2 regions of the Streptomyces sp. NBC_00285 genome follow, and region 2 is predicted to be linked to the other one. Evidence: riboswitches for the same ligand, from Rfam matches in the RefSeq annotation. Region 2 holds a riboswitch; the other holds the start of a gene.
The links. A riboswitch is a leader RNA that binds a small molecule or an ion and turns the genes downstream of it on or off. The one in region 2 is predicted to bind ZMP and ZTP.
Positions count from the first base shown of each region.

Region 1 (15,139 bases), 2.9 Mb from region 2:
GGCGGGCGCAGCGGGCGCCGATGAGCAGACCGACCCCGCCGACCGCCCAGAAGACGCCCAACGCGGCTGCGGGCAGACGCAGTTCGCGCACGAACAGGATCGGGAGCATGGTGTTGACGGTCTGCATGCCCAGGTTGGTGAGGGCGGCAGTGAGCGCGAGGGCGCGCAGTTCCGGGTTGCCGAAGACGTGGCGTAGCCCTTCGGCGATCTGGGCCCGCAAGGGTGTGCCGCCCGCGGGGCCGGGTGCGGCGGCCTCACGGCGGAGAAAGGCGAGTTGGACGGCCGAGGCGAAGTAGGTGAGCGACGCGCAGAGGACGGCGACGGGGGCGGTGAGCATCTGCACCAGGGCGCCGCCCACGCTGCGTCCGGCGATGGTGCCGACCGCCTGGAGTCCGACCATGGCGGTGTTCGCGGGCACCAGGGCCGCACGGTCCACGAGCCGGGGCAGGAAGCTCTGTGAACCGACGTCGAAGAACACGGTCGCGCAGCCGCTCAGGAGGACGACCGCGTACAGCTGGCCGAGGCTGAGCGTGTCCGCCCACCAGGCGAGCGGGACGGAGGCGAACAGGGCCGCGCGGGCCAGATCCGCCCCGACCAGCACCGTGCGCTGCCGCATCCGGTCCACCCAGGCCCCCGCGGGCAGCCCGATCAGCAGGAACGCCAGGGTGCTGAGCGTGGCCAGGGCGCCGACCTCGCCCGGGTCGGCGTCCAGGGCCACGACGGCGGTCAGGGGTACGGCGACATAGCTGACGTTCGTCCCGAGCTGGCTGAGCGTGCTGGCGGCGAACAGGGTGCGAAAGTCTGCGGTACGCCACGGCGACGCGGAAGGGGGTGTCGGCACACGAGAACGCTGCCCGAGAGATCCTCGAAGGACAAGTGAAAAGATCTACAGCAACCTTTAAGCACCTCTGAATGGATGGACTGTCCCTCGGACTGATCAACCGGGCGGATAGGTTGCGTCCATGTCCGCGTTCTTGCAGCAACTCCCCGCGCTCATAGGCGTTGTCATCGGTGCGCTCGGTTCCTATCTCGCGGTGGTGCGGGGCGAGCAGGTCCGCTTCCAGCGGGAGCAGGCGGCCCGCTGGGAGGACCGTAAGTTCGCGGTGTACGCCGAATACGCACGGGCGTTGAAGAGGTCCGTCACGCTGACCTACCGGGTCGCCGCCCACTTCGGCAACGATCCGCACCCGCACCCCTTGACGCCCCAGGAAGCCGAGTCACAGCTGGCCGAGGCGACGATCGCACGGGACCCGGCAGGGGAGTCGCTGATTTTGCTCGGCAGCCCCACGGCGGTGGAGCAGGCCCGAACCTGGGTCGTCACCGTGATGGAGATGGAGGCCTTCCTGCGGGCGGAGACCCGTGACCCGGCCGCGTGGCAGGCACTGATGGACCGTCAGCGCGCCGGACGCGAGGGGTACTACCGGGCCGTTCGGGAGGATCTCGCGCTGCCGCCGGGCCACTCTGCGCGCTGGGCACTGACGTCGAGCGGCCCGCCGCCTCAGCGGTAACCGGTCGCGTCCGCCGGTTTGCCCGCGTCCTGGACCTCCACCAGATAGCGCCAGGCGTCGGGGCGGCTGCCGTCGAGGTCCGTGAAGCCGTACGTGCGCGCCAGCGAGCCGCTGTCGAGGGACTCGCCGTTCCGGCGGGCCACGTCGGGGTCGGCGGCGAGCGCGGCCACGGCGCGGCCCACGTAGCGCGGGGTCTCCGAGATGGCGAAGTGGGGGACGCGGTCGAGGGCGTCGTGCCAGTTGTCCTCGCGCACCCCGAAGGCGTCGAGCATCATCTCCGAGCGCAGCCAGCCCGGGGTGAGCGCGACGGCGGTCGCGCCGCGCGGGCCGAGTTCGTGGCCGAGGGAGAAGGCCATGCGCAGGACGGACGTCTTGGCGAGGTCGTAGAAGAAGGAGTTGCGGTAGTTCACGCGGTTGTAGGCGTCGGTTCCGTCGGTCATCTCGACGACCAGGCCGCCGGGCCGGCGCAGCAGCAGGGGCAGGGCGTGGTGGCTGGTGATCGCGTGGGTCTCGACCGCGAGCCTGAGCAGCCTGAGTCCCTTGTCGAGGTCGTGCTGCCACACCGGGCTGTCCCACTCGAAGAGGTTCTCGCCGCCCCAGATGTCGTTGACGAGGACGTCGAGGCGGCCCTGCTCGTCGCTGACGCGGTCGACGAGTGCGCGGACCTGCGCCGGGTCCAGATGGTCGGTGGGGACGGCGACGCCGTGGCCGCCGGCCGCGGTGACGAGGTCGGCGGTGTCCTCGACGGTCTCGGGGCGGTCGTACTCGGAACGGCGGGCCCGTGTGCTGCGTCCGGTGACGTACACGGTGGCACCCGCCGCCCCCAGCTCCACGGCGATCCCGCGCCCGGCCCCCCGTGTCGCTCCGGCGACCAGCGCGACCTTGCCCTCCAGCGGCTGTGACATGTCCGACCTCCCGTTGTGCCCGATGTCGTTTTCGCTTCTCGGGACGAGCATGACGGGGAAGTCGGACAACCTCTGTCGTGTTTTGTACGGCGTCTCTCACCTGTCCGCGTCAGTGGCCGCGGGCGATCCACTCCTGCAGGTTCGGGGCTTCCGCGCCGATGGTGGTGGGGTCTCCGTGGCCGGTGAGGACCTTCGTCTCGGGCGGCAGGGCCAGCAGCCGGTCGCGGATCGAGTCGATGATCGTCGGGAAGTGGGACCAGGAGCGGCCGGTGGCGCCGGGGCCGCCCTGGAACAGGGTGTCGCCGGTGAAGACGGTGGCGAGGCCCGGGTCGTAGAGGCAGACGGCGCCCGGGGCGTGGCCGGGGGTGTGCAGCACCCTCAGGTCGGCGCCCGCCGCCTCGATGACCTGACCGTCACGCAGGTGCGCGTCGGGGTCGCGGTCGGGGTGGGTCTGCTTCCACAGCGGCAGGTCGTCGGGGTGCAGCCAGATCGTCGCGCCGGTACGGTCCGCGAGGGCGGGCGCGGCGTCGATGTGGTCGTTGTGGGCGTGGGTGCAGATGATCGCGGTGAGCCTGCGGTCGCCGACTGCCTCGGCGATGGCGTCGGCGTCGTGCGCGGCGTCGATGACAATCGCCTCATGGTCGTCGCCCACGATCCAGACGTTGTTGTCGACGTCCCAGGTGCCGCCGTCGAGGCTGAACTGCCCGGAGGTGACGAGGCGTTCGATGCGGGCGGCCATCAGAGCACCACCACCGAACGCAGGACGTCGCCGTCGTGCATGCGCTCGAACGCCTTCTCCACCTCGTCGAGTTGGATGGTCTCGGTCACGAACGCCTCCAGGTCCAGGCGGCCTTGCAGGTGCAGGTCGATCAGCATCGGGAAGTCGCGGGAGGGCAGGCAGTCGCCGTACCAGGACGACTTGAGCGAGCCGCCGCGGCCGAAGACGTCCAGCAGCGGCAGTTCGAGCTTCATCTCCGGGGTGGGGACGCCGACCAGGACGACGGTGCCGGCGAGGTCGCGGGCGTAGAAGGCCTGCTTGTACGTCTCGGGGCGGCCGACCGCCTCGATGACGACGTCGGCGCCGAAGCCGCCGGTCAGCTCGCGGATCGCCTCGACCGCGTCCGTGTCCTTGGAGTTCACGGTGTGGGTGGCGCCCATCGTGCGGGCCTTCTCCAGCTTGCGGTCGTCGATGTCCACGGCGATGATCTTCGCCGCGCCCGCGAGGTTCGATCCTGCGATCGCCGCGTCGCCGACGCCACCGCAGCCGATGACGGCGACGGTGTCGCCCCGGCCGACGTTCCCGGTGTTGATCGCGGCGCCGATGCCGGCCATCACCCCGCAGCCCAGCAGCCCCGCCACGGCCGCCGAGACCGAGGGGTCGACCTTGGTGCACTGTCCGGCGGCGACCAGCGTCTTCTCGGCGAAGGCGCCGATGCCCAGGGCGGGCGAGAGCTCCTGGCCGGTCGAGGCGAGGGTCATCCGCTGCTTGGCGTTGTGGGTGTCGAAGCAGTACCAGGGCCGCCCGCGCAGACAGGCCCTGCAGTTCCCGCACACCGCACGCCAGTTGAGGATCACGAAGTCGCCGGGCGCGACATCGGTGACGCCCGCCCCGACGGACTCCACGACACCGGCCGCCTCGTGGCCGAGCAGGAAGGGGAAGTCGTCGTTGATCCCGCCCTGCTTGTAGTGCAGATCGGTGTGACAGACCCCGCAGGCCTGCACCTGTACGACAGCCTCTCCCGGACCCGGGTCCGGCACCACGATCGTCTCCACCCGCACCGGCTCGTCCTTGCCGGGTGCGATCACCCCGCGTACCTCCTGCGCCATGGCCTGACCCCTTCTGTCGCCCGGTGCACGTCCCGTCCGACCCTACGCGTGACTGATCGGTAACGGCACTCGGACCAGGACGAAGAGGGCTGGGCGACCGCACCGCGCGAGAGCGCCGACGTAGCCTGAAGGCCCAGCACGTCACCAGGTACGAGGGAGCACCGTGAGCACAGCCGAGACGGAGACCGGCCCGCCCACCTGGCGGCTGCTCCTCGGATATGTCCGGCCGCACCGGTGGACCCTGCTGGCGGGTGCCGTGCTCTCGCTCCTGACCGGAGCCACCGGCCTGCTGCTGCCCCTGGTGGCAAGGGAGTTGATCGACGACCTGTCCCACGACCGTACGATCACCGGCGCGTTGCTCATCATGTCGGGGCTCGTCATCACCAACGCGGCGATGGGCGGGCTTGGTTCGTATGTACTGCGGCGCACCGCGGAGTCGGTGGTGCTGGGCGCTCGGCGCGCACTGTCGTCGTATCTGCTGCGGCTGCGCATCACGGCCGTGGACCGTACCGAACCCGGCGATCTGATGTCCCGGATCACCTCGGACACCACCCTGCTGCGCGAGGTCACCACCGACTCGCTGGTGGGCCTGGGCACCGGCGGCCTCACGCTGGTGGCGACCGTGGTGATGATGGGCCTGGTCGACCCGGTGCTGCTGGGCGTCACACTGGCGGTGATCCTGGCCGCGGGCACGGTTCTCGGTGTGATCGTGCCCCGCATCAACCGGGCGAGCCGGCAGGCACAGGACGCGGTCGGTGTGATGGGCGCGTCGCTGGAGCGGATCCTCGGGGCGCTGCGCACGGTGAAGGCGTCCGGGGCCGAGCACCGGGAGGAGCGGACGCTGCACGCGGCGGCCGAGGAGTCGTGGCGGCAGAGTGTGCGGGCCGCCAAGTGGTCGGCCGCGGCGGGCAACACGGCGGGCCTCGCGATGCAGATCGCGTTCATCACGGTGCTCGCGGTGGGCGGGGCACGGGTCGCGACCGGGGCGATCGACGTCGGCACGCTCGTGGCGTTCCTGCTGTACGTCTTCTATCTCATGTCGCCGATCCAGCAGGTCGTGGGGGCGATCACCCAGTACCAGACGGGTGCGGCGGCGCTCGCCCGCATCCAGGAGGCGCTGCAACTTCCTGCCGAACCGGCGGCTCTGCCCGCGCCGCTGCCCGCCGACGGGGCGGCACCGGCGGCCGTCGCCTTCGCGGACGTCCGGTTCCGGTATGCCGACGATCTGCCGTACGTCCATCACGGGGTGACCTTCGATGTGCCGGCGCGCGGGATGACGGCGTTCGTCGGGCCGTCGGGGGCGGGCAAGACGACGGTGTTCTCGCTGATCGAGCGGTTCTACGATCCCGAGTCCGGGGCGGTGACGCTGGACGGGCGGGACCTCGCCGAGTGGGATCTGCCCCAACTCCGTTCCGCGATCGGGTATGTGGAGCAGGACGCGCCCGTGCTGTCGGGGTCGCTGCGGGAGAACCTGCTGCTGGGCAACCCGGCGGCGGACGAGGACGCGGTGGCGCGGGTGCTGAGGACGACGCGTCTCGACGGTCTGGTGGCCAAGCTGCCCGGCGGGTTGGAGACGCTGGTCGGGCACCGGGGGACGCGGCTGTCGGGCGGTGAGCGGCAACGGGTGGCGATCGCCCGTGCGTTGTTGCGGCGGCCCCGGCTGTTGCTGCTGGACGAGGCCACGTCCCAGCTGGACGCGGTGAACGAGGCGGCGTTGCGGGACACGGTGGCCGATGTGGCGCGTACGACCACGGTGTTGGTCGTGGCCCATCGGTTGTCCACGGTGACGATGGCCGACCGGATCGTGGTGATGGATGCCGGGCGGGTGCGGGCCGTGGGGACGCATCAGGAGTTGGTCGCCGGGGATCCGCTGTACGCGGAGCTGGCGGCGACGCAGTTCCTCGCCACCGCGGCGTGAGTTCGCGCCGCCGGTTTCCCGGCCTCTGCAGTAGATCGGCATCTCCCGTTCGCGGGCATGCCTCGCAGGCGCCGGCCGGCCGCCGCTGGACGTCACCGAGAGCGCGGGCGACCTGGTCGTCGGCTGGGTCTTGAGGGCCATGGCCGACCGGCACTTCTGCACGGAGAACTGCGGAGGGGTGATCGCGTGCTGTTCTCCCTGGTCGCCGCCTACTCGTGGAACATCTCGCACCACGACTTCCTGGGCGTGAGGGAACACGCGTCGAGGGCCGCCCGGTGATCCGGGCGGCCCTCGGTGTGCATGCGGGAGCGGTCAGGCCTCGACCGCGGGCACCAGCCCGGTGACAGGGGCGGCGAGGTCGGTGACCTGGTGCAGCTCGTTGAGCTTGTACAGGTCGTTGGCCTTGTTCAGCTGCGCGGAGACCTTCGGCATGTCGGCCTTGTGCTCCGCGGGGATGTCGCTGGCCGCGAGCGAGTCGAGCATGGCGATCGGGCTGAGCGGACTCGCCTCCGGGGTGGCCGCGTCGGCCGCGTTCGCGAGGGGGGCGGCGAGGCCGGTGACACCGACGGCGAGACCGACGGCGGCGACGATACGTCGAGTTGAGATCATGTTGTCAGCAACGCCCGCGACCCCCTCGCGGACACGGCCGTCCCGCGCCGCTCACTCATCAGGCGGAGCGCCCGTACTGGGCTTGCCGTGACCGCCGAGGCGGAGGAGTCTCGTAGGAAAGAGGCCCTACGCGGCCCGCTCCTCGTCGGGCCGCGGCCCTCGAAGGAGGTCACCATGGGCACAGCGGCACGCTCCGGTTTCGACGCCGACGCACTGCGCCGGGGCATCGAAGGACACACTGCGGCGACTCTTCTGTCGCTCTACGCGGACGACGCCGAGATACGCGTCGTGGACCGCAACAGCCAGCCGAGCCACCCCACGGTGCTGCACGGCAGGGACGAGATCAGCGCGATGCTCGACGACGTCTACAGCCGCGACATGACGCACAAGCTGGAACAGTGCGTCGTCGACGGCGATCACGTCGCCTTCAGCGAATCGTGCGAGTACTCCGACGGGGTACGCGTCCTCTCCGAGTCGATGCTGACCCTGCGGGACGGCAAGATCACCGAGCAGACCCTGATCCAGGCGTGGGACGAATAGCGAGAAAGAAAGGGGCCGAGGGTCCAGATCACGACGACCCCGTTGACCTGGACTTTCTCGGCGCGGCGGTGTCTGCGCGGCACGCTCTACCCCAGAGGCTACGACCGGATTCCCAGCAGATCCGCGAGCGCCAGCCGCTCTACCGCGGTCGCGGAACGCGCCGACAGGGCCGCAAGGCTCACCCACCTTCCCGAGACGGCCTGCTGTTCGAACGCAGCGGGCGCTGACCGCCGTGGCACCAGCAGCAGTCGAGCAGTGGCACGTCGGTTACTGTGACGTCCGGACCGTGACTGGCGCTGAGGTGGAGCACCACCGGGGAGCGGTTCGCACATTCGATGCCGTGCGCCTGGGCGATTCCTTCGATCGGCTCAGGAGTGGATCATGTCTCAGGCACGGCTCATGGACGGCACCGCGCCGGCCCGACGTATCGGCGAGGACACCGCCGAGCGGGCGGCGGACCTCACCGGACGCACAGGACAGGCCCCCTGCCTGGCCACGGTACTGGTCGGCGAGGATCCCGCGTCCGTCACCTACGTGCGCATGAAGCGCAACCGCTGCCGCAAGGCCGGCATCGAATCCCGGCACGTGGAGCTGCCGTCGACCACCACCACCGAGGAACTCGTCGGCACCCTGCGTGGCCTCTCGGACGATCCCACGGTGCACGGCATCCTCCTCCAGCACCCGATGGGCGCGCACATCGACGAGCGGGCGGCGTTCGAGGCGATCGCGCCGGAGAAGGACGTCGACGGCGTCACCTTCGCCTCCTTCGCGACGATGAGCTTCGGCCTTCCGGGCTTCGTGTCGTGCACGCCCGGCGGGATCATGCGGCTGCTCGACGAGTACGGCGTCGACCCGGCCGGCAAGCGCGCCGTGGTCGTGGGCCGCAGCGCGATCCTCGGCAAGCCGGTCGGCATGCTGCTGCTCGCCCGGGACGCCACGGTGACCTACTGCCACTCCCGAACGACGGACCTGTCGGCGGCCGTACGGGAAGCGGACATCGTGGTCGCCGCGGTGGGCCGGCCCCGGCTGATCCGGGGCCAGGACATCAAGCCCGGCGCGGTCGTGATCGACGCCGGCTACAACGCGGGCAACGTCGGCGACGTCGACTTCGACTCCGCGGTGGAGCGGGCCTCGCTGATCACTCCGGTGCCGGGCGGTGTGGGCCCGATGACCATCGCCACCCTGCTGGAGCAGACGGTGGAGGCCGCGGCCCGGCAGCTCGGGGCCAGGTGACAGGTTTCACGGTGGGGTGATCTCGAACGAGTGAGGGCCTCGCGGGTTCGGTGCGGATTGCGACATCAGCATCGACCGATCAGAAGGCCCTCATGCCCCACCGCGATGCGCTCCCGACCGGGACCGGGCGCCCGCGTCCGGCCCGCTGCGTCGTCGAGGGCGGCTGGGCCCTGCGCCGAGCCGGGTACCGGGTGCGGGCTCAGCTGTCGGCGACACATATGCGCGCGAGGACGGAGTGGTGGCGGCCCTGGACCACATGACCGCGTAGGACCGTGGACGGTCAGGCGGAACCCTGGGCGGGCGGTGCCGTCCAGCCCGGCGGCTGGAGAATCCCCAGCAGTTGCCGGACCAGTTCCTCGACGACCTCCTCCAGGGTCGCGTCCACCCATCCGGCGTTCCAGTCGTGGAGCAGACCGTTGACGCTGCCGATGAAAGCCGTCGCGGCCAGCCGGAAGTCGCGTGGCGCCGCCTCCCCGCGGGCCACCGCGCGCTGTGCCTCGGCGCACACCAGGTCCACCCAGTGCGCCCGGCGGGCCAGTCGCTGCTCCTCCAGCCGCGGGCTGACTCCGATGATCTCGACGAAGGTGATGCGCACCCGGCACCGGTCGGCGGTGACGTTCGCCGCGTACGCGCGGAAGATCGCCGCGGCGCGCTCGGCGAGCGGCAGGTGGTCCCCGCCGGCGACGGCCTCCAGCACGGCTGCCGTCGCCCAGTCGTTGACCTCCAGATGGAGCGCCGCCAGGACGTCCTCGAGGGTGCGGAACTCCTCGTAGAACTGCCGGGTGGACAGGCCCGCCGCCTCGCTGAGGGCCGCTACGGTCGTGGCGCGGTAGCCGGGGGTGTCCCCGAAGAGCTGGAGTGCCGCGTCCAGGAAACGCCGCCGCCGCTCGGCCTGCCGCTCCGCGGCGGTCTTGCCGCCGTAGCGACCGGTCGGGGCCCTGAGCCTGCCCGTCACCGCACCTCCTACCCGGGGCCGGACGCTCCGGCCTTCCGTATGCCGCCCAAGTTTGTCGTGCACGCAGTCTTGTGGAGAAGGGCCCCCCTTCCTTACTTTGCAGTAAGTTAACTCTGAATCCGAGCATCTTCAGATTTTCCGATGTGTCATGCCTCCTTCATGAGCCGCAAAGGAGCCCCCTCATGCCCGCTCTTCGACCCAGACACCTGTGCGCCATGGCCGCCGCAGTCGTCCTGACCCTCACCGCCCCCGCGACCTCCGCGAGCGCCGCGGACGCCGCCGCCCTCCGCGAAGTGCTGTTCGTGGGCAACAACTGGGACGGCACGGCCGACGTCCTGAAGTCCTCCGGCGACCTGGCCAAGATCGGCCGGATCAACGTGATCCCCGACAAGGACGCCCGGATGGCGGAGATCAACGCCGATCCGATCAAGTGGATCTACTTCATGGCGATCCGCAACAGCGTCGGCGAGGGCCACGACCAGTTCACCGACGACATGTACTCCACACCGGACGGCAAGTCGATGGTCGTCTCCCGGCCGAGCTTCGCGGACGTGGTGTCGATCGACCTGGCCACCGGGAAGATCAACTGGCGTTTCCGGGTGTCGGGTTACCGCGCGGACCACATGGCCGTCTCCCCCGACGGGCTCCGGGTCGCGGTGTCTGCCTCGACCGCGAACACCGTGCACGTGCTCAACATCAACACCGGCCAGCAGCTCGGTTCGTTCGCCACCGGCGACAAGCCGCACGAGAACATCTTCACCAAGGACGGCAAGTACATCTGGAACATGGCGATCGGTGACGTCAACACCGACTCCGACGCCCCGTGGCAGGACTTCACCAAGGGTGACCGGCACATCACGGTCGTCGATGCCACGACGTACAAGCAGGTCAAGATCATCGACATGCGGGACAAGCTGGACGCGATCGGCCTCAAGGACTACTCGGACGCGGTCCGCCCCGCGGTCTTCTCGCCCGACGACTCCAAGCTGTACTTCCAGGTGTCGTTCTTCAACGGCTTCTTCGAGTACGACGTCGCCACCGACAAGATCACCCGGACCAAGGTCCTGCCGAAGAACCCGGCGACCAGCGACGACCGCACCACCATGGTCAACGACTCGCGTCACCACGGCCTTTCGATGAGCCCGGACGGCAGCAAGCTGTGTGTCGCGGGCACGATGGACGACTACGCGACCGTGGTCAACCGCACGACCCTCCAGGAGGGCCCGCTCGTGCCGGCCTCGAAGCCGTACTGGGCCACCGTCAGCGGCGACGGCAAGAGCTGTGTCGTGTCCGAGAGCGGCGCCGACCAGGTCACCGCGATCGACTTCGCGACCGGGCAGAAGACGGTGTCCGTGGCGGTGGGCGACCATCCCCAGCGGGTGCGCCTGGGACATGTGGCCGCGGACTGGACGAGCCCCGCCTCATAGAGATCTCCACAGGGACCGTTCCGTCAGCCGTGCCACGGCCTTGACCGTCTCCCCCGCGCCGTCCTCGCCTGCCATGTGCCGCGCGGCGCCGACCGCGGCCAGAACGGCTGGTCCGCCGTCACCGGCACGGGTACCGCGGGCACCCCGGCGTGCAGTCCGACCGCCGAGGTGCCCGCTCCAACGTGGTGGACCACCTCGAAGCGCTCCTGCGGGGTGAGGGTCACGCCGGTCTGCCGGACCTCGATGGCCCGCTCGGCGACCTCTTCAAGCCGTTGGAGCCGGGCCGGGTGCCGCCTCGTCGTAGAGGCGGCACCCGGCCCGGCTGCGGGTGCCGGGCCGGGTGGTGGTGCAGTGTGCGCACCACCACTCCCGCCCAGGACGCGACCTGGCTCGCGGAGTAGCTCATTCAGCTGCCCCTTCGTCGGGGTCCGGCTTCGACCCCGACGCAGGGAGAGGGTCAACCGAGCTTCTGGGCCACCCAGGTCGCGAGCTCGGACTTGGCCGCACCGAGCAGGGACGCGGAGGGCGAGGTGGCCCCGTTGGTGACCAGCGCGTAGTGCAGGACGCCGGAGTCCGAGTCGGTGAGGAGGAGTCGGCGGCTGCCGGTGCCGCCGGGTTCGAGGGCCGTTCCGACCGGGGTCGACGAGGTGTACGCCGGCGGGCCGTAGACGGTGCCCAGGTCGGAGACGACCGTGGTGGTCGCGTTCGGGAAGGAGGCGGGCAGATGGAGTTCGGTGGGGGCCGTGCCGCTTCCCGACCGCCACACCAGCACCGAGTACTGGCCGGACCCGACCAGCGACGACACGTTCGGCAGGGTGCTCGGCACCGGGTTCCAGGTCAGGGTCGTGGAGCCGTCCCTGGAACGGTCCTCGTAGGTGAAGGCGGCCGTCGTACCCGAGGTGGCGCTCGGGTAGATCCGGTCGAGGAGCCGGGCGTCCTGGCGGAGCACCGGCGTGCCCGAGTCGTCGAGCTTCACGGCCGACAGGTCCTCGTCGTTCCAGCCGTCGCCCGAGGTGATGACCTTGTCCGGGTTGTCGTTCATGAGCTCGTGGTGGCGGCCGTTGTAGATGTCCCACTGCCACTGGCTACCGGACAGGACCGGTCCGGAACCCGCGGGCGCGGACCACCAGTTGGCGCCCTTCACCCGGGAGTCCATGGCCTGGTACATGGCTTTGAGGACGGTCGGCGCCTTGCCTGCGGTGCTGCCGTTCAGCGGGTGCCCGAACTCGCTGACCACGGCCGTCGTTCCGGCCGCCGTGGCGCGGTCGCGGACCGTTCCGAAGTCGGTGACGTACTGGCCGTCGGAGGCGTTGCCCCACATCAGGATGCCGGAGATCGCCTTCTGGTCGTAGAAGTGGGTGTTGAAGACGTACCGGGAGCCGAGTGTGCCGACGTCGAGGAGGCCGCCCTCCTCCTTGCTGACGTTGCCGTTCCAGAAGAGGTTCGGTTCGACCATGGCGGGCTTGTCCGTCCAGCCGGCCGTGTCCATCCGGGCCCGGAACTTCACATAGAAGGGCCACAGCACGTCGCGTTCCCAGGTGCGGCTGTTCTGGCCGGAGTCGTAGGTGCCGGCGTAGGGCTCGTTGTAGGGGTCGAAGCCGACGACTCCGGCGAACTCCCCTGACGTGAGGTTCGCCTTGATGTACGTCATGGTCTTCTGGGCGGTGGCCAGGAAGTAGTCCTGGAGACCGTAGTTGTTGTGCCAGAAGTCGTACTGGCCGGCCTTCACCGCGCCGTTCGAGGTGATGTTCTGGCCCCACACGAAGCAGATGCCGCAGGACTCGGCCGAGTAGTTGCCGAGCGCTACCGCCCACGCGGGTGCGCCGTCGCCGGTGTACCAGCTGCCCGAGTTGAACAGCCAGCGGGAGTACAGGTCCTGATGGAAGTCGGGGTAGACCCGGATGCCCGCGTCGAGGAACGCACGCATCTGCTCGGTGGCGTTCGCCAGATATGTGGTGTCGACCTGCCCCTTCACCGGTTCGGCGTAGGCCCAGGACAGCAGGAAGCGGACGGAGTTGCCGCCGCCGAGGGCTCTCAGCGCGGTTGCCGACTTCTTGGCGTCGGCGACCGAGGCGAAGGGCAGACCATGGTTCTCGGCGAGCTTGGTCTCGCCCGAGACGTTGTAGCCGCGCAGGACGACCTCGCGGCCGCCCGCGTCGACGAAACGCCCGTTCGCCACGGTGAGGGCGGTTCCGTCGAAGGGGAGGGAGTCGGCAATACCGGCGGCGGAGGCGGACGGGTTTCCCGCCACCGTCAGGAATCCACAGAGGACAACCAGAACAACGAGCAGACGCGCGCGCATATTCGGCATGTCCCTTACAGTCCGACTCATCCGGCACACCGTCAACACTTATGACTGATGAGTAAGTTTCAGCTTTTCCGGGTAGTCGCCGGACGAATCGGAACAATGCCGTGAGTGATCCGCGCGTAGTGGTCGAAGGCGCTTTCCAACTCGCCCTCGCCGCGGGTGAGTGAGGGCAGCCGCTGCTCCAGCTCATGGAGCCGGGCCGCCGGCACCGCACCTTCCACACCGGCCCTCTCGCCGCGTGTCTCGGTGGTTTCCGGTACGGCCCGCAACGCGGCCAGCGCGGGCAGCAGGGTCCCGAGGGTGTCGGCCGGGGCCTCGACACGGAACCGGTGCACCGGCTCGTGGACCAGGGTGCCCGCCCGCCGCAGCGCCTGGACGAGGACCAGCGGGGTCACGCCGCGGAAGTCGGCGCCCGTGCTGGACATGCTCTTGTTGAAGCCCTGGTGGGCGTGGCTCTGCCGGGGTGAGTACCCGCAGTGGGTCATCGTGACCGTGCAGTCGGTGACCTGCCAGCCGTACAGGCCCTGCCCGAGGCTCTCGTGCACGGTGTCCTCGACGGCCTTGAAGAACGCGTACGGCATGGCGCCGAGCTCCACCTCCAGCCGGAAGGACACGCCGGAGCCGACCGGAGCCGGGTCGACCCGCAGGCCGACGGTGGCGAGGAAGGGGTTGGCGTCCTTCTTGTTGAGCTCGACGGCCGCGCCCGTCCCGGCCGGTCGCTCGATGCACAGCGGCGTGGTCTCGCGGAAGGAGACGTCGAAGCCGAACTCCTCGGCCAGCGTGGCCTGGATGACCTCTTTCTGGACCTCGCCGTAGAGGGAGACCGAGGTCTCCTGGCGGACCTCGTCTTGCCTGAGGGCGATCAGGGGGTCCTGCTCGGCGAGTTGGGTGAGGGCGAGGTGGAGGGACCGGCTGTCGGTGCCGGGCGCCGGGACGACGACCGTTTCGAGGGAGGGCGGGGCGAAGAAGTGGTCGTGGGCCGTGCGGGGTTCGCCGAGGGCGTCGCCGATGCGGATGCCCGACAGGCCCCACAACTTGGCGATCCGGCCTGCCGGGACTGCGTCCTGACGGACGTCGGTGCCACTGTCGAAGACGCTGATGGCGGTGACCCGACCCTCCGCACGGGCTGTGTGCGCGCGGCGTTGTTGGGTGGGGCGCTGTACCGCGGCGCCCTGGACCGCGCGGGGCTCGCCGAAGGGCACACGGTCGCGGGTGCGCAGGATGCCGGAGAACAGGCGGGCGTACGCGATCTTCTCCCCCGCCGGGCCACGGTCGACCTTGAACACCGTCGCGGACACGGGCCCTTCGGGGTCGCCGTCGGCGGCGGGCAGCAACTCACCGATTCCCGCGACGAGTTCGGGAACACCCGCGCCCGTGGCGGCCGAGCCGAAGTACACCGGGTGCACCAGGACCTGCCGGGTCTGTGCGACGAGCGCGGCGTGCAGCAGTTCCTCGGGGACCCGCCCTTCGACACAGGCGGCCAGGAGGTCGTCGTCATGGTCGGCGAGGACGTCGTAGGAACCGACCCCGGGGAGGAAACGGGCCTGGCGCGTGCCGAGTGCGCCCACCGTGCCCATCGGCACCACCGCCGGGGTGAGCCGCTCGGCGATGGCCCGCAGGACACCGTCGTAGCGGGCCCCGCGTCGGTCGGTCTTGTTGACGAAGACGAGGGTCGGAATGCGCAGTCGCTTCAGGGTTCGCATGAGGACCCTGGTCTGCGCCTGGACGCCCTCGACGGCCGAGACGACCAGGACGGCTCCGTCGAGCACGCCGAGGACCCGCTCCACCTCGGCGATGAAGTCGGGGTGGCCGGGGGTGTCGATGAGGTTGACGGTCACGTCGTCGACCGTGAAGGAGACGACGGCGGACTTGATGGTGATACCGCGCCGGCGTTCCAGCGCGAGGGTGT
Region 1 covers NZ_CP108055.1:9,510,082-9,525,220, reverse strand. Annotated here, with positions in the region: gene OHT57_RS43650 (MFS transporter) at 1-841, opposite strand, end outside; gene OHT57_RS43645 (hypothetical protein) at 963-1,508, shown strand; gene OHT57_RS43640 (SDR family oxidoreductase) at 1,499-2,413, opposite strand; gene OHT57_RS43635 (MBL fold metallo-hydrolase) at 2,523-3,152, opposite strand; gene OHT57_RS43630 (S-(hydroxymethyl)mycothiol dehydrogenase) at 3,152-4,240, opposite strand; gene OHT57_RS43625 (ABC transporter ATP-binding protein) at 4,404-6,158, shown strand; gene OHT57_RS43620 (hypothetical protein) at 6,471-6,767, opposite strand; gene OHT57_RS43615 (nuclear transport factor 2 family protein) at 6,942-7,307, shown strand; ZMP/ZTP riboswitch at 7,584-7,666, shown strand; gene OHT57_RS43610 (bifunctional 5,10-methylenetetrahydrofolate dehydrogenase/5,10-methenyltetrahydrofolate cyclohydrolase) at 7,689-8,540, shown strand; gene OHT57_RS43605 (hypothetical protein) at 8,633-8,800, shown strand; gene OHT57_RS43600 (TetR/AcrR family transcriptional regulator) at 8,821-9,495, opposite strand; gene OHT57_RS43595 (YncE family protein) at 9,678-10,922, shown strand; gene OHT57_RS43585 (hypothetical protein) at 11,072-11,323, shown strand; gene OHT57_RS43580 (cellulase family glycosylhydrolase) at 11,380-13,233, opposite strand; gene OHT57_RS43575 (translation factor GTPase family protein) at 13,293-15,139, opposite strand, start outside.
Region 1: linked by a shared signal. The riboswitch ahead of OHT57_RS43610 (bifunctional 5,10-methylenetetrahydrofolate dehydrogenase/5,10-methenyltetrahydrofolate cyclohydrolase) and the one ahead of OHT57_RS30950 (glycine hydroxymethyltransferase) in region 2 are both predicted to bind ZMP and ZTP.

Region 2 (15,139 bases):
CGACTGGGCGCGCAGCACGGGCGGGCTGGTCGTCGAGGACGACTACGACGGCGAGTTCCGCTACGACCGCCAGCCCGTCGGCGCCCTCCAGGGACTGGACCCCGATCACGTGGTCTACGCGGGCACGGCCAGCAAGTCCCTCGCCCCCGGTCTGCGGCTGGGCTGGCTGGTGCTGCCGCCCGGCCTCATGGAGGAGGTGCTCGCGGCCAAGGGCGGCATCGACAGCTGCGGTTCCCTGGACCAGCTGACCCTCGCCGAGTTCATGGCCTCCGGCGCCTACGACCGTCATGTGCGCGCCGCCCGGCTGCGGTACCGGCGCCGCCGCGACGCCCTGGTGGCCGAGCTCGCACGGCGGGCCCCGCAGGTCCACGCCACCGGGATCGCGGCCGGCCTGCACGTGGTGCTGCGGCTGCCGCCGGGCACAGAACAGGCGACGCTGCGGGCGGCGGCCTGGCGGGGCCTCGCGGTGCACGGACTGCACCGCTACCAGCATCCCGAGGCGACCGTCGAGCGGCGCGACGCGCTCGTCGTCGGATACGGGACACCGCCGGACCACGCATGGTCGGGCGCCCTGGAAGCGCTGTGCGCGGCGTTGCCCGAATAACACCGCCCGTAATTGCGCCGTCTGTTTGGGCTGTTCATCATTCCCGAATCCGATTGCGCGGATAGAGTCGCCCCCATGAGCAACAGTGAATCCATATCCCGTGTGGCCCTGAAGAAAATCACCCCCGACGTGTCCTCGGCGATGGGCTCCCTGCATGTCGCCGCCGTTTCCGCGGCCCAGGACGCCAAGGTCGAACCGGAACTCCTGGAACTGATCCGGATCCGCGCCTCCCAGATCAACGGCTGCGCGTTCTGCCTCGACATGCACACCAAGGACGCCCGCGCGGCGGGGGAGACCGAGCAGCGCGTCTACGCCCTGAACGCCTGGCGGGAGACCCCCTTCTTCACCGCCCGCGAGCGTGCCGCACTGGCGTTGACCGAGGCCGTGACCCTCGTGCACGACGGCCAGGTGCCGGACGCGGTCTACGCCGAGGCCGCGGAGGTCTTCGACGAGACACAGGTCGCCGCACTGATCTGGGCGGCCACCGTCATCAACGCGTACAACCGGATCGCCATCGCGACCCGAATGGCACCTGGGGCTTATCAGCCGAAGCCCAAGAGCTGAAGAAAAGCCGCAGAAGAGCCGAAGAGGAGTTGCGGAACAGCTGAATTCAGGCACCCGGAAAGGCGCCGCGTCCTCTTCGATGCGGCGCCTTTCCGGTGAGGGAATTCAGTAACTCGGCAGCGGCTCCATGATGTCGTCCAGCCAGGCCCGCCATTCCGGGGCGCGGACCGCCGGCGCCGCCCGCAGAGTCCCTCCGGTCCATCCCGTCACCGGCCGGATTCCGTGCAGCGCGTTCACCAGCCACACCTCACGGCCGTCCAGCTCGGCCACGGTCCGCTCCCGGTGGGCGACGTGGATCCCGTCGCGCCGGGCCCGCTCCTGAACGAGGGCGACGGTCACCCCGGGCAGGACCGGCAGCCTGGGCGGAGGCAGGCACAGGGTGTCGTCCTCCCACCACAGGACGCTGGCCGTGGCCGCCTCCAGCACGGTGCCGGAGGGCACGACCAGCACCGCCTCCTCCGCGCCCTGTCCGGCCGCCCGCTCGCGCACTCGGGCGAGGGTGCCGAGGTCCGGGCCCTTGCGCCGGGGCACGATTCGCGGATCGGACTGGCCCGCGGCCCAGACCCGCACACCCGCCCCGAGCGGGGGCGCGTGCCGCAGGAGCAGCCGCAACTCCAGGGAGCGGGGCCCGAGTTCGACCCGGGGGAACCACTCACCCGTACGCGGCAACGTGTCGGCCATGTCCCGCCAGAACTCCAGCAACCGGCGCAACGGTGGTCCGCCGGCCTCGCCGCAGGCCCGCAGGAACCGCTCCCGGTGCCGTTCGAACCCGCGCACCCTGCCGTCCCGTACGAGCCAGGAGTCCGCGACCAGCAGAGGCGCCGTCGACACCGACGCCGGGGTCAGCCCCCGGCTCGGTGACCATGCCAACAGGCCCTCCGCGACGACCGGTTGTGTCACAGCGGTTCCTTCCTCCCTCAGTACTTGCCGCCGGCGTTCACCGGCGCTCCGTGCCGCGGCCCGTAGGGCGCGTGCTCCAGCCACGACCCGCACCACGGCAGTACGGGCGCGAGCGCCGCCGCCGCCCGCTGTCCGACCCGGACGATCCGGCGCCGGGGCCGCAGATGGTCCAGCGCGGCACCGGCGGCGGCACTGTTGAACAGCGCGGCGGCCCGCCGTACGTCGGCGAACTCCTCGACCGAACCGCCGGCGATCGCCTCCGCGGCGGCCGCCGCGTCCGCGATGCCGCTGTTCATGCCCCGCGCCCCGAACGGCGGGAAGAGATGCGCCGCCTCCCCGACGAGCAGCACCCGCCGGTGCGGATCGGTGAACGAGACGGCCACCTTGCGCAGAAAGCGGTACGTCGACACCCACAGGATCCGCTCGCCGTACCCCTCGCCCACGACCCCCGGCAGCCAACGCCGAACGGCCTCCTCGGTCCCGAACTCCTCCTCCAGGTCGTCGTCCCGGCACTGGAGGTCGACCTGGAAGCCACCGGTGAACGGCACCCGCATCACACTGCGGCCGCCGACCCCCGGATGCTCGTAGTGGAAGACCCGCTCCAGCGGCAGCCCGGCACCGGGAACGTCGGCCACGTCGACGACCACATGGAAGCCCTCGCCCCGCTCCCCTTCCATGGCGACGTCCAGCGAGCCCCGCACGACCGACCGGGCGCCGTCGGCGGCCACCGCGTACGCGCAGCTCCACTCCCGCCCGTCCGCGCAGCTCAGCCGCACCCCGGTCGCCGTCGTGCGGACGCCCAGCACGCGCGCGTCCCACACGAACTCCACGCCCGCGCGCTCGCACGCGGCCCGCAGGAAGCGCTCGGTGTCGACCTGGCGCAGGCTGGTGAAGGGCGGTCGGCCCGGCCTCGGCGGATGGGTGCGGGAGTACACCTCACGCCCCCGGTACAGGGTCCGCCTGGTCCCCCAGGTCCGCCCGTACGAGGTGATCTCGTCGGCCAGCCCCGGCAGCATCCCGTCGAGCAGCGCGAGGGTCTCCCGGTGCACGAACAGGGCCCGGCTGCCCGGCCGTTCACGGTCCTTCGGGTCCGCCTCCAGCAGCACGACCGGCAGGCCCCGCGCCCGCAGTGCGAGCGCGGCGGACAGACCCACCGGTCCGGCACCGACCACCACGACCGGTGTCACGCGCGCGCACCCTCCGCCAGCATCCGGGTGATCTCGACCCGCTTCACCTTCCAGGTCGCGGTCAACGGCAGCTCCTCGAACCGCCACTGCCGCGGCTCGGCCATCGCCGGCAGGTCGGCCGTCGCCTCCCGCCAGCGCTCGGGGTCCAGCGGCTGCTCGCCCCGCACACACACCACCGGCACCGGCTCCCGGTCGGCGCCCGGCACGATGACGACCTCCCGCAGCTCCTCCAGCCGCTCCATCAGGGTGTCCTCGACCTCCAGATTGCTGTGCACGGAGTCGATCCGGTCGATCTCCCGGTCGATCAGATGCAGACCGCCCAGCCGGCTCCGGTAGCCCATGTCGCCCATCTCCCACCAGCCGTCGTCGAGTTGACGGTCGTAGCGGTCCTGCATACCGAGGTAGGTGAGGATCCGCCCCCGGGTACGGGCCTCGATCCGGCCGGTGGTGCCGGCGGCGACCCGCTCACCGCTCGGCCCCGTGACCCGCACGCGTGTGAAGCCCGGTATCCCGATGCCGACCCGCCGCCCGTCCGCGCGTGCGGCACTGCGCCGGGTGAACCACTGGAAGGCGACCGGCCCGGTCTCGCTCTGCCCGTACAACTGGATCAGCCAGGGCGTACGGCGCTTCGAGGCGTCCAGCAGCCGCCGTACCGTCCGCGGATGGATCGCGTCGAACGTCGAGCCGTACGACCGCACCCGCGACAGGGGCGCCCCGGGCGCGTCGGCCAACTCCTCCCACAGCACGAAGGTGTTGGGATGCGTCTCCACGATGCCGGGCCGGTGCCGCGTGAAGAGCGGCGCCACGGCGGCCGGGTCCGGGTCGGTGATCAGCACCAGCGGGCTGCCGAAGTGCAGCAGGACACCGAGCAGATGGTAGAAGCGCGAGTGGACGAACGACATGTGCAGCGCCGCTGTCTCCCCACGCGTCGGCCAGCCCATGGCCTTCTGCGGAACGAGCCGGTTCCACATGGTGTTCGCGCAGTGCACCGCCAGCTTGGGGAGTCCGGTGGTGCCCGAACTGTGGGTGATCAGGGCCGGTTCACGGGGGTGCAGGCGCACGGGAGGCGGCGGCTCGGCGCCGGAGTACTGCGCCAGGGACTCGGCCCCCGGCGCCGCGTCCACCGACAGGACCTGCCGCACCCGCAGCCCCACCCCCTTGAGGGGCCCCGCCAGCTTGGCCCCGTCGGTCACCAGCCACGGCTGTCGGAGCCGCTCGATCAGCTCCCCGACCACCTCACCGGCCAGGCCGGGCGAGAGCAGCACCGGCACGGCGCCGATACGGGCGATCGCGCAGGTCAGCAGCACGATGTCGACGTTGTCCGTCTTGTGCACGATCACCTGCTCCGAGGGCCGTACACCCGCCTCCCACAGCCGGCCGGACAGGTCCTCGACGACGTCCGCGAGCACCGGGTAGGTGAGGTCGACACCGAGGGCCGGGTGGGTGTCCAGGGGCCGGTCCAGGGTGACGAACACGGCGCCGTGGCGGTCGGCCGCCCGGCGGAACACCGGGCCCAGATAGAACCCCCGGTCGGCGAAGGGGGGTTGCTGCTCTCGCATGGGGCCGTTCCTCTCTGCGGTACGTCTGCGGGTGGGTCCGTCGTGCCTCTGCGGCGCCTGTGCGGTGGTCACCAGGCGCCCTGACGGACCAGGTGGCGGCGGAGTTTGCCGGTGGGGGTGCGGGGGAGCGAGGGGACGAGACTCACGCTTCTGGGCACCTTGAACGCGGCCAGCCGCTCCCGGGCGAGCCGGAGGAGGTCCTCCTGCAGGCACTGAAGGCTCTGCAGGCCGATGTCCTGCGGGGCGGCGGGTACGACGAACGCGCGCAGCCGGCCGACTCCGGTCCCGTCGGTGACGGTCACGACCGCGACCTCCTTCACCGCCGGGTGGGTACGCAGTACGGCCTCCACCTCCAGCGGGGAGACGGTGATCCCCCCGACCATCTCCATGTCGTCGGCGCGGCCCAGGTGCCGGTAGGTGCCGTCGGCTTCGCGGACCGCCCGGTCACGGGTGGCCAGCCAGCCGCGGACCAGGGTGCGCCCGGTCTCCTCGGGCCGGTTCAGATAACCGGAGGTCACCGTCGGTCCGCGCACCCACAGTTCGCCCTCCGTGCCGTCCGGGACCGAGGCGCCCGCGCGGTCGCGCAGCTCCACCTCGAAGCCGGGCACGGGGCGGCCGACGGTGCCGGGACGGTTGTGGTCGAAGCTGTTGGCGCAGAAGGCGTGACCGGACTCGGTGGAGCCGATCTGCTCCAGCACCGGCGCCCCGAGCAGCTCAGTGACCTGCCTCCCCAGCTCCCCCGGCAGCCCCTCGCCGGCCGACACCGCGGCCCGCACCGAGGCGAAGCACGTCCCGTGTCCACGGCCCCGGTCGGCCACCAGCGCGGCGTACGCGGACGGCACCGAGTAGAGCAGCGTCACCCGGTGCCGGACCACGAGCTCGTCCACGGCGGCCGGGGTCGGGCGTCGGTCCACCAGCACCGCGGACGAACCGGAGAACAGCGGGAAGACGAACGCGTTCCCGAATCCGTAGGCGAAGTACAGCTTCGACACCGACAGGGTCACGTCGTCCCCGGTGATCCGCAGCAGCCGCCGGCCGATCAGGTCGTGGTACGCCTTCGGGTCGCCGTGCGTGTGCACGACCCCCTTGGGACTGCCCGTCGTGCCGGACGTGTACTGGACGTACAGCGGTGTGTGCGCGTCGACCGGATGGGCGGGGGCCGGCTCGGCGGAGGAGGTGAGCGCGAGCAACTGGTCGGCACCGAGCCGGGCCCGGTCGGCGAACCGGTCCTCCAGCCCCGGCCCCGTCACACACAGCGCGGCGCCGGTGTCCATGGCCATGAACGCGTGGTCCGCCGCGGGGAGTTCGGGGTTGACGAGCACGGCGACCGCACCGAGGCGCGCGATGCCGAGGAAGGCCACCACCCATGCGATCCCGTCCGGCAACGCCAGCACCACCCGGTCACCCGCGGTGACGCCATGACCGGCGAGCACGGTGGCCGCCCGGGCCGCGAGCGCGTGCACCTCACCGTGGGTCCAGGCCCGGTGGCCCTGGTGGAAGGCGGGCCGTTCGACCCAGCCCCGCCGCTCGGCGAGATCGGCGAGCTGGGCCGCGAGGTTGCCGGGTACGTCGGAGCCGACCGGAGACACAGCCGGTGCCGATGACGGAAACGGGGACGGAAACGGTGGCGGTGATGATGACGGCGCGGTCTGCTGAATCGTCATCGGAGGGACTCCTCAGTGGCCGTGCGTTCCCCGTGGACCGCCGTCTGTTGCCGCTGCTCCGCCATCCGGTCCGCGGTGTGCAGGTGCAGGGCTCTCATCTGGGCCGCCGTCTTCAACAGCATCTCGTCGTACTCGGCGACCGGATCGGAGTCGAGGACGATCGCGCCCCCGGCGCCCAGATGCATCAGCCCGTCGGCGAACACCGCCGTCCGGATCACGATGTTGAGATCCGCGCCCCCTCCGCACCCCAGATATCCGAGGGCGCCGGAGTAGACACCGCGGGCCTCGGTCTCCAGGGAGTCGATGATCTCCAGGGTGCGCAGCTTCGGCGCCCCCGTCATCGAGCCGCCCGGGAAGCAGGCACGCACGCAGTCCACCGCGTCGATCCCCTTGCGCAGCCGCCCCTCCACGGTCGAGACGAGCTGATGCACCGTCGCGTACGTCTCCGTGGCCATCAGCCTCGTCACCCGCACCGACCCGGTCCGGCACACCCGCCCCAGGTCGTTGCGGAGCAGGTCGACGATCATCAGGTTCTCGGCGCGCGTCTTGGGGTCCGACGCGAGCGCGTCCCGAAGCCGGGCGTCCTCCTCCGGCCCGCTACCACGAGGCGCGGTGCCCTTGATGGGCCGCGCCTCGGCGACCCCGTCGCCGGTGATCCGCAGGAACCGCTCCGGCGACGAACCGGCCACGTCGACGTCCCCGAACCTCAGAAACGCTGCGTAGGGCGCCGGGTTGACCCGGCGCAGCACCCGGTAGAACGCGTACGGGTCCGGCGGGGCGGGTAACCGGGCCGCGTTCGTCAGACAGACCTCGTAGCTCGTACCCGCCCGCAGCTCACGCGCGCAGGACTCGATGTCGGCGAGATAGGTCGCCCGGTCCCGCACCAGCCACGGCTCGGCGGCGCCGATGTCGGGATCGGACTGCGCGGACGGTGTCTGCCGAGCGGAGGACGACGGGGTCCTGCCCCGCAACGCCCCGCCGCCGGACGATGCCCCGCCGTCGGGTACGGCCCTGCTGCCGGGCGAGGGAGTCTCGTCGGGTTCGGTGGCGACGAAGGTCAGCTGGGCCAGCGCGCTCTCCAGCCAGTCCTCGGCCTCCCGCGCGGCCTGCGGGGTGTCCTCGGCCAGACAGACCGCGTAGGTGAACCTCTTCAGATGGTCCACGGCTATCAGACGGTCGGCGAACAGCCAGCAGGCGTCCGGGACTTCGGAGGAGTGCCGGTTGGGCGAGCCGCAGTCGGCCTTCGTCTCGTACCCGAAGTAGCCGACATAGCCCCCGGTGAAGTCGAAGGGCAGCCCGGACCCGTCCACCCGACGGCTCGTCAACTGCCGTCCGAGATAGTCGAAGACACTCGCCGTGACCTTCCGCGTCGGCCGCCCGGCCCGCTCGATCTCGCATCGGCCGCTCTCGACGTCGTAGCGGACGAACTCCGCGAGCGGACCACTGTCGTCACCGAAGAACGAGAAGCGTGACCGCCCTTCCTCGACGAGCGCGCTGTCCAGCCAGAACGCCCGCGGTGACGCCGCGTACATCCGGGTGAACGCGGCCTCCGTGTCGACGGCGCCCGCGATCCGCCGGGTGTGCAGACGGTAGGCGGGAGCGGCCCGCCGAGGGCGCGGAATGACCGACGAGGACCGGGGGATCGTCGCCTCGGGAGGCGGCACGGCGGTGTTCTTCGTGCGCAGCCTGCGGGCCCGTTCCGCCGTGAGATTACGGAAGTTGACGAGCATGCGGTGGCCGTAGTCGGTGAGTACGGACTCCGGATGGAACTGCACACCCCACAGCGGCCGGCTGCGGTGTCTGAGCCCCATCAGTACGCCGTCCTCGGCCCAGGCGGTGGCCTCCAGTGCCTCCGGGAGCGGCTCGGACACGGCCAGCGAGTGGTAGCGGACCGCGGTGAAGTCCTGGGGGAGGCCCCGGAACAGATCCCGTCCGTCGTGCCGGACCGACGACAGATGCCCGTGCCGCGGCTCCGGTGCGGCTGTCACCCGGCCTCCCTCCCCGAGCGCGATGCCCTGGTGCCCCAGGCAGACACCCAGCACGGGAATGGACGACTCGGCCAGTACAGCGGCACTCAGGCCGAAGTCGCGCGGCTCGGCCGGGTGCCCCGGTCCGGGCGACACCACGACGTTGTCGAATGCCGCGAGGTATTCCCCGAGATCGGGAATCGCGGCGACCGCGTCATTGAGGACCACAACCGGTTCCTCGCCGTTGACCTCGGCGAGCAGCTGGAACAGGTTGTACGTGTACGAGTCGTAATTGTCGATGAGCAGGGTCTTCACCCGCCCACCTCCCTCGGTTCGTTCCGGACCTATGCGGTCCGTCTTTTGTGCCGTCCGCGGAGGGCCTGGAGCGGCGGATACAGCCATTTCTTGAGGAAACGCTGAAGCCGGGGCATAAGAATCCAGGTGACGAGAGCCGTCACACACAGGCACAACAGCAACGTGCGGACAAGCGGATTAAGTCCGCCGAGATAAGGAAGAGCGATCAGATTGAACAGGAGCACCGGCGGAAACACCGCGCTCATGTTCACGAACCAGAGCTTCCATTTCGCCGGCGGGGTGGGCGCTTTCGGCATGGCGGTCTGGGAGTCGAACCACAGTTTGGAGCCCCGCACGCTCCTGCGCTCCGTCTGCCGGGCGAAGTCCACCGCCCGGAGATGCCACTGGGTCCGGGCGGCCGAATCCTCCCAGGCCCGGGCCGTTCCCTCACTGGCGAAGCGATAGACCACATGCCACTCCGCCTCTCGGTCGACAAGGACGCCACCCCCCAGAAAGCCCGGCTGAGCCGAACTCGCGGCCAGCATGGCCCACCCCCACGAGTGGAAGTCGGCCTCACGGCCCGGCACCACGTGATAGGCCACGGTGACGGTGACGGGATTGCTGCTCACGGCACTCAGTACGCAGCTTCTTCACAGCACGTTCAAATTTTCAACGATGTTTTTCGAGTGTCCGGATCGTGGCCCTTTATTGGACTTTCGGTCGCCTTGGTGTGCTCTGTCGAGTGGTACCGGGAGTAACTTTTCCGGAATTCGGCGAGCTCATTTACGGAAAGCAATCGGAAGTCGCCTGGAGTCGTGCGGAAGCCGCATGAGATCCGCCCCGAAGCCGGCCGGAAGGCGCCTGGGATCCGCCCGGAACTCACCAGGGAGAATCGGAGTGAACGGCACCGTCACTCCGCCTCTGCCGGCGCCTCCCCGAACCTGGCCAGCGCCAACGCCCCCGCGACGGCCACGGCGAAGCCCAGCACCGCCACCCACCCCAGCCCCTCCCGGGTGCGGTCCCCGAGCCACACCACCCCTACCAGCGCGGGCCCGATCGTCTCCCCGATCACCATCCCCGCGGTCGCCGTGGTCACCGAGCCCCGCTGCAGCGCCGAGGTGAGCGCCAGGAAGGCCGCACTCCCGCCGACGAGGAGCGCGTAGGCCGCGGGGTTGGTCAACAGCTCCGAGGGGGCGAGCGAGTCGATCAGCCGTACCGTCACCTCGACCACCCCGAACCCGCACCCCGCGCCCAGCCCGAGCGCCAATGCCCGCTCCCGCTCCGGGAGTTTCCCGCCCGAGAGCGCCAGCCCCAGCACGGCCAGGGACGCCCCGAGCATCACGTACCCCAGGGCCGCCGGCGCGCTCCGGCCGCCCTCGGTCCCGGACGCGATCCCCAGCAGCGCCATCCCCGCGCACACCACCCCGACCGCACCCCACTCGCTCCTGTTCAGCCGAACCCGAAGCAGCCGCGCGGAGACCACCGCGGTCACCGCGAGACTCGACGCGAGCGCCGCACCGACGGCGTAGATCGGGACCGAACGCAGCGCGGCGATCTGCAGCAGGAACCCCACCCCGTCCAGTGCCAGCCCCGCCAGATACCGCCATTGCCGCACCGCCCGCAGGAACAACGTCACCGCGAACGCCGACCCGTCGCCGCCGTCGCTCGCGTCCGCCGTCCGCGCCGCCATCGCCTGCAACACGGTGGCCGTTCCGAAGCAGGCGGAAGCACCGAGAGCGCACACCATTCCAAAGAGCACAAAGGGACCTTAGGCCAGGGGGTGAAGGGTGGGCCGCTTCCGGTCGAGCTCTTACTGATCTCTCGGCTCCCCGCCGGACGTCGGAAATCGGCACACCAGGCCCACAGCCCGGCCCGGCGGGAGACGCGAACACGGCGGCCGCACACCGACTCATTCGCCCGGGCACCATCGCGCTCGGCGGTCCGGGCCCGCCCGCCCGCCACGGCAGCCACACCCTCGGCAAGGGCGCCAGGCCGTCGCGGACAAGGACCGAAAACTCGTCCCCTCCCTCAAGGGCGGCTAGTGGAACGGCAGTTAGCCGGACTTCCCGAGGGGGCCGCCGGGCCTTTTCGGCGGAGTGGGTCCACGAGGCCGTGCCGTGATGGCGCCTCTGGCGAGTGTGCCGAAAACGCGTTGTCACGCCGGGCCTCACCGCGTTACCGTCCTCGCACTCTGAAGCACACGCTCTCTGGAACCATCGCCGCAGAACGAGAGCAGGTCCGCGCACAGCGCGCGGCGCCACGGAGGGGCGGCACAGGATCCGGCCGACCGGCGGATCCCTTACGCCCTCCGGAGGACACTCCCATGAACATCGGCCTCGGCCTGCCCGTCGACGACCCCGCCCACCTGCTCACCTGGGCCCGGCGCGCCGACGCGGGCCCCTTCAGCACCCTGGGCCTGCTCGACCGTCTCGTCTACGACAACCCCGAACCCCTCGTCACCCTCGCGGTCCTCGCCGGCGCCACGTCCCGCATCCGTGTCCAGACCGAGGTCCTCATCGCGCCTCTGTACAACACGGCCCTGCTCGCCAAGCAGACCGCGACCCTCGACCGCCTCTCGGGCGGCCGCTTCACCCTCGGCATCGGCGTCGGCGGACGCGAGGACGACTGCCTGGCGGCCGGTATCGACCTCCACAGCCGAGGCCGCCGCCTCGACGAGCAGATGACCCTGCTGCGCCGCACCTGGTCCGGTGAGCCGTACGGCGAAGGCGTCGGCCCCATCGGCCCCGCCCCCGCCACCCCCGGCGGCCCGGAGGTCCTGTTCGGCGGCTTCGCTCCCGCCGCCCTCGAACGGGTCGGCCGCTTCGGTGACGGCTTCCTCGGCGCCGCCCTGCCGCCCTCCTTCATGTCCAAGCTGTTCCGCGACGCCGAGACGGCCTGGCAGAGGCACGACCGCCTGGGCCGCCCGCGCCTGGTCGCCCAGGCGAACGTCGCCCTGGGCCCCGACAGCACCCTGGACCGGGCCCGTGGCAACCTCCGCGACTACTACGCGTTCAGCGAGCACGTCGCGTACATGGAGAGCGGCATGCTCACCACCCCCCGGCAGATCCGCGAGGCGACCGACGCCTACTTCGGCATCGGCGCCGACGAGGTGATGCTCTACTGCTGGGCCTCGGACCCCGACCAGATCGACCGCCTCGCCGACCTGCTGTTCTGACGTAGTCCGCTGCCACGGCTTCGAGGCCCGGAACCCGCGACCGGACCTCGAAGCCGTCGCTCGCATGGTGGACGCCGCACCGGCGCCGCTCACCCCGGCCGGTAGGCTGGCCGACAGGCCGTGACTGGCGCGCTGGGATGGGACGGACCATCGGGGAGCGGCCTGTGAGTGACCAAGTGCCGTGCGCCTGGGCCGAACCGTGATCCGTGACCGCCACAAGCCACGCAGCCCGGAGGCCGCCATGTCAGAGCAGCAGCCCCTGTCCACCCAGTCCACGGCATTCCGCGCCGCCCTCGACGTGATCCGCGCCGTCGAGCCGCGCGTCGCCGACGCCATCGGCCAGGAGGTCCAGGACCAGCGCGAGATGCTCAAGCTGATCGCCTCCGAGAACTACGCCTCCCCGGCCACCCTCCTCGCGATGGGCAACTGGTTCAGCGACAAGTACGCCGAGGGCACCGTCGGCCGCCGCTTCTACGCCGGCTGCCGCAACGTCGACACCGTCGAGTCCCTGGCCGCCGAGCACGCCAAGGAACTCTTCGGCGCCCGTCACGCCTACGTCCAGCCGCACTCCGGCATCGACGCCAACCTCGTCGCCTTCTGGTCCGTCCTCGCCCAGCGCGTCGAGGTCCCCGCTCTGGAGAAGGCCGGCGTCCGCCAGGTCAACGACCTCTCCGACGCCGACTGGGCCGAACTCCGCCAGGCCTTCGGCAACCAGCGCATGCTCGGCATGTCCCTGGACGCCGGCGGCCACCTCACCCACGGCTTCCGCCCGAACATCTCCGGCAAGATGTTCGACCAGCGCTCCTACGGCACCGACCCCGTCACCGGTCTCGTCGACTACGAGGCTCTGCGCGCCTCGGCCCGCGAGTTCAAGCCGCTGATCATCGTCGCCGGCTACTCCGCCTACCCGCGCCTGGTGAACTTCCGGATCATGCGCGAGATCGCCGACGAGGTCGGCGCCACGCTCATGGTCGACATGGCCCACTTCGCCGGTCTCGTCGCAGGCAAGGTCCTCACCGGCGACTTCGACCCGGTCCCGCATGCCCAGATCGTCACCACCACCACCCACAAGTCCCTGCGCGGCCCGCGCGGCGGCATGGTGCTGTGCGACGACTCCCTCAAGGACCAGGTCGACCGCGGCTGCCCGATGGTCCTCGGCGGCCCGCTCCCGCACGTCATGGCAGCCAAGGCCGTCGCCCTCGCCGAGGCCCGTCAGCCCTCCTTCCAGGTGTACGCCCAGCGCATCGTCGACAACTCCCGCGCCCTGGCCGAGGGCCTGATGCGCCGCGGCGCCACCCTGGTCACCGGCGGCACCGACAACCACCTCAACCTGATCGATGTCGCCTCCTCCTACGGCCTCACCGGCCGCCAGGCCGAGGCGGCCCTGCTCGAGTCCGGCATCGTCACCAACCGCAACTCCATCCCGGCGGACCCCAACGGCGCCTGGTACACCTCCGGCATCCGCATCGGCACCCCCGCTCTGACCACCCGTGGTCTCGGCACCGCCGAGATGGACGAGGTCGCCGGCCTCATCGACCGCGTCCTCACCACCACGGAGTCCGGCACCACCAAGTCGGGTGCGCCCTCCAAGGCCCAGCACATCCTCGACCCGAAGGTTGCGGACGAGATCTCCCACCGGGCCACCGACCTCGTGGCGGGCTTCCCGCTCTACCCCGAGGTCGACCTCGGCTGAACCACGGCCCCGGCGATGCCGGGCGGCACGTCACGCTCTTGAGTTGTCAAGGAACGATGGCTTCTAGAGATCGATGAGTTCCTGTCGTGGCCCCTCGCGCGGCGGTCCGGCTCCCGGCCGGGCCGTCGCGCGGCGTATCAGCCGCGTGCCGCCGGCCCCGGCCGCGAACCCCACGGCGAGCCCCGGCAGTGCCCACCAGGCGTCCCCCGCCAGGCCCCCGGGCTCGCCGGCACCCTCGACCTCACCGCCGCCCAACAGCCCCGCCCGGTCCAGCCGATCGAAGACCGCTCGGGGCGCCCGGTGCCAGCGGATGTCGTCGTCCTCCTGCTCCGGCGCCGGATCCGTGCGGACCCACGGTGTGCCGTCCGCGGCCAGGAACAGCTGGTCCTGCCGCTCCACGGCCACATCACCACCCGGCGCCGCGTTCGTCTGCGGCCAGCCACCGACACCCGTCAGCTCCCACACCACGGTGATCCGCACCGACGGATACCGGCCCTCCTCCCAGGCGTCCGACACCCGCTCCGTGCCGGTGTACGTCGGCTGGAGCAGCTGCCACAGGCGAGCGAAATCAGGCTCGTCGGAACGCAGGGCCTTCGTCCGGCCCGAGCCGCCGGTGACGACCATTGCCAGGTCGGGCTTGTCGAGGCCCGCTGCCTGCATCGGCTGCGTCGCCGCGTCGGCTGTCGGCGCCCCGAACACGGTCACCGCCACCGCCGCCGGTGCGAACACGGCCAACGCCCTGCGCGGCCCGAGCCGCATCCCTGTGTCTCTCCTCCGCACTGCCATCTCCCTCTATCGGCTCAGCCCGCTGTCTCAAGCTCCCGGTCACCTCCCTCCGTCACACATCGCGCAGTTCCTGCCGCGGGCCCGGCTCCTGGTGCAGGCGGCCCCAAGGCCTCCGCAGCGCGAACGGTCTCAGTGCCAGAGCCAGTACGGCTCCGGCCGCCAGGCCCGGAAGCGCCCACCACCATCCGGCGCCGTCACCAGCCGTCGCTGACGGGCCGAGGCGAGCAGAGGTCTTCGCCGCTTCCGTGTGGACCGCCCCTGCGCCACTCCCCGACTCCTGCCCGGACGTCGGGAAGACGGCGCCACCCCCGCCGTAGACCTTGCCCATCACGCCCAAGTCATCGAGCAGAGCCCGTATGCGGGCCGCGTCCTTGGGCTGGTACCAGTGGCTGTTCACCGACTCCGGCAGGTTGTTCGTGCGTATCCACACGTGGTCCGTGTCGGGCAGTGGGAAGACCTGGTCCATCCGCCACGGTGAGACGTCGTGCAGCATCCATGTGACGTTGATCTGCCGGGCGGCGGCCAGAGTCGCCTCGGGCGGCTTGGCCCAGGTGCCCGCACCCGGAATGTCGAGCAACCGCTGCAACTCTCCGAACTCTTTGTCGGAGTAGTAGAGCGATGCGGTCTCCCCGCTCTCCGGCGAGACCACGAGCACGCTCGTAGGTCCACCGGCCGACGCGGAGGGCGCATTCCACACCGTCAGAGCGAGCGCCGCCGCCAACGCGCCCAATCCTGCCGCCAGTTCA
Region 2 covers NZ_CP108055.1:6,656,702-6,671,840, forward strand. Annotated here, with positions in the region: gene OHT57_RS30900 (aminotransferase-like domain-containing protein) at 1-604, shown strand, start outside; gene OHT57_RS30905 (carboxymuconolactone decarboxylase family protein) at 680-1,168, shown strand; gene OHT57_RS30910 (aminotransferase class IV) at 1,274-2,068, opposite strand; gene OHT57_RS30915 (FAD-dependent oxidoreductase) at 2,086-3,255, opposite strand; gene OHT57_RS30920 (class I adenylate-forming enzyme family protein) at 3,252-4,814, opposite strand; gene OHT57_RS30925 (benzoate-CoA ligase family protein) at 4,883-6,478, opposite strand; gene OHT57_RS30930 (chorismate-binding protein) at 6,475-8,760, opposite strand; gene OHT57_RS30935 (antibiotic biosynthesis monooxygenase) at 8,790-9,368, opposite strand; gene OHT57_RS30940 (hypothetical protein) at 9,650-10,486, opposite strand; gene OHT57_RS30945 (LLM class flavin-dependent oxidoreductase) at 11,063-11,914, shown strand; ZMP/ZTP riboswitch at 12,025-12,114, shown strand; gene OHT57_RS30950 (glycine hydroxymethyltransferase) at 12,156-13,607, shown strand; gene OHT57_RS30955 (hypothetical protein) at 13,671-14,366, opposite strand; gene OHT57_RS30960 (hypothetical protein) at 14,446-15,048, opposite strand.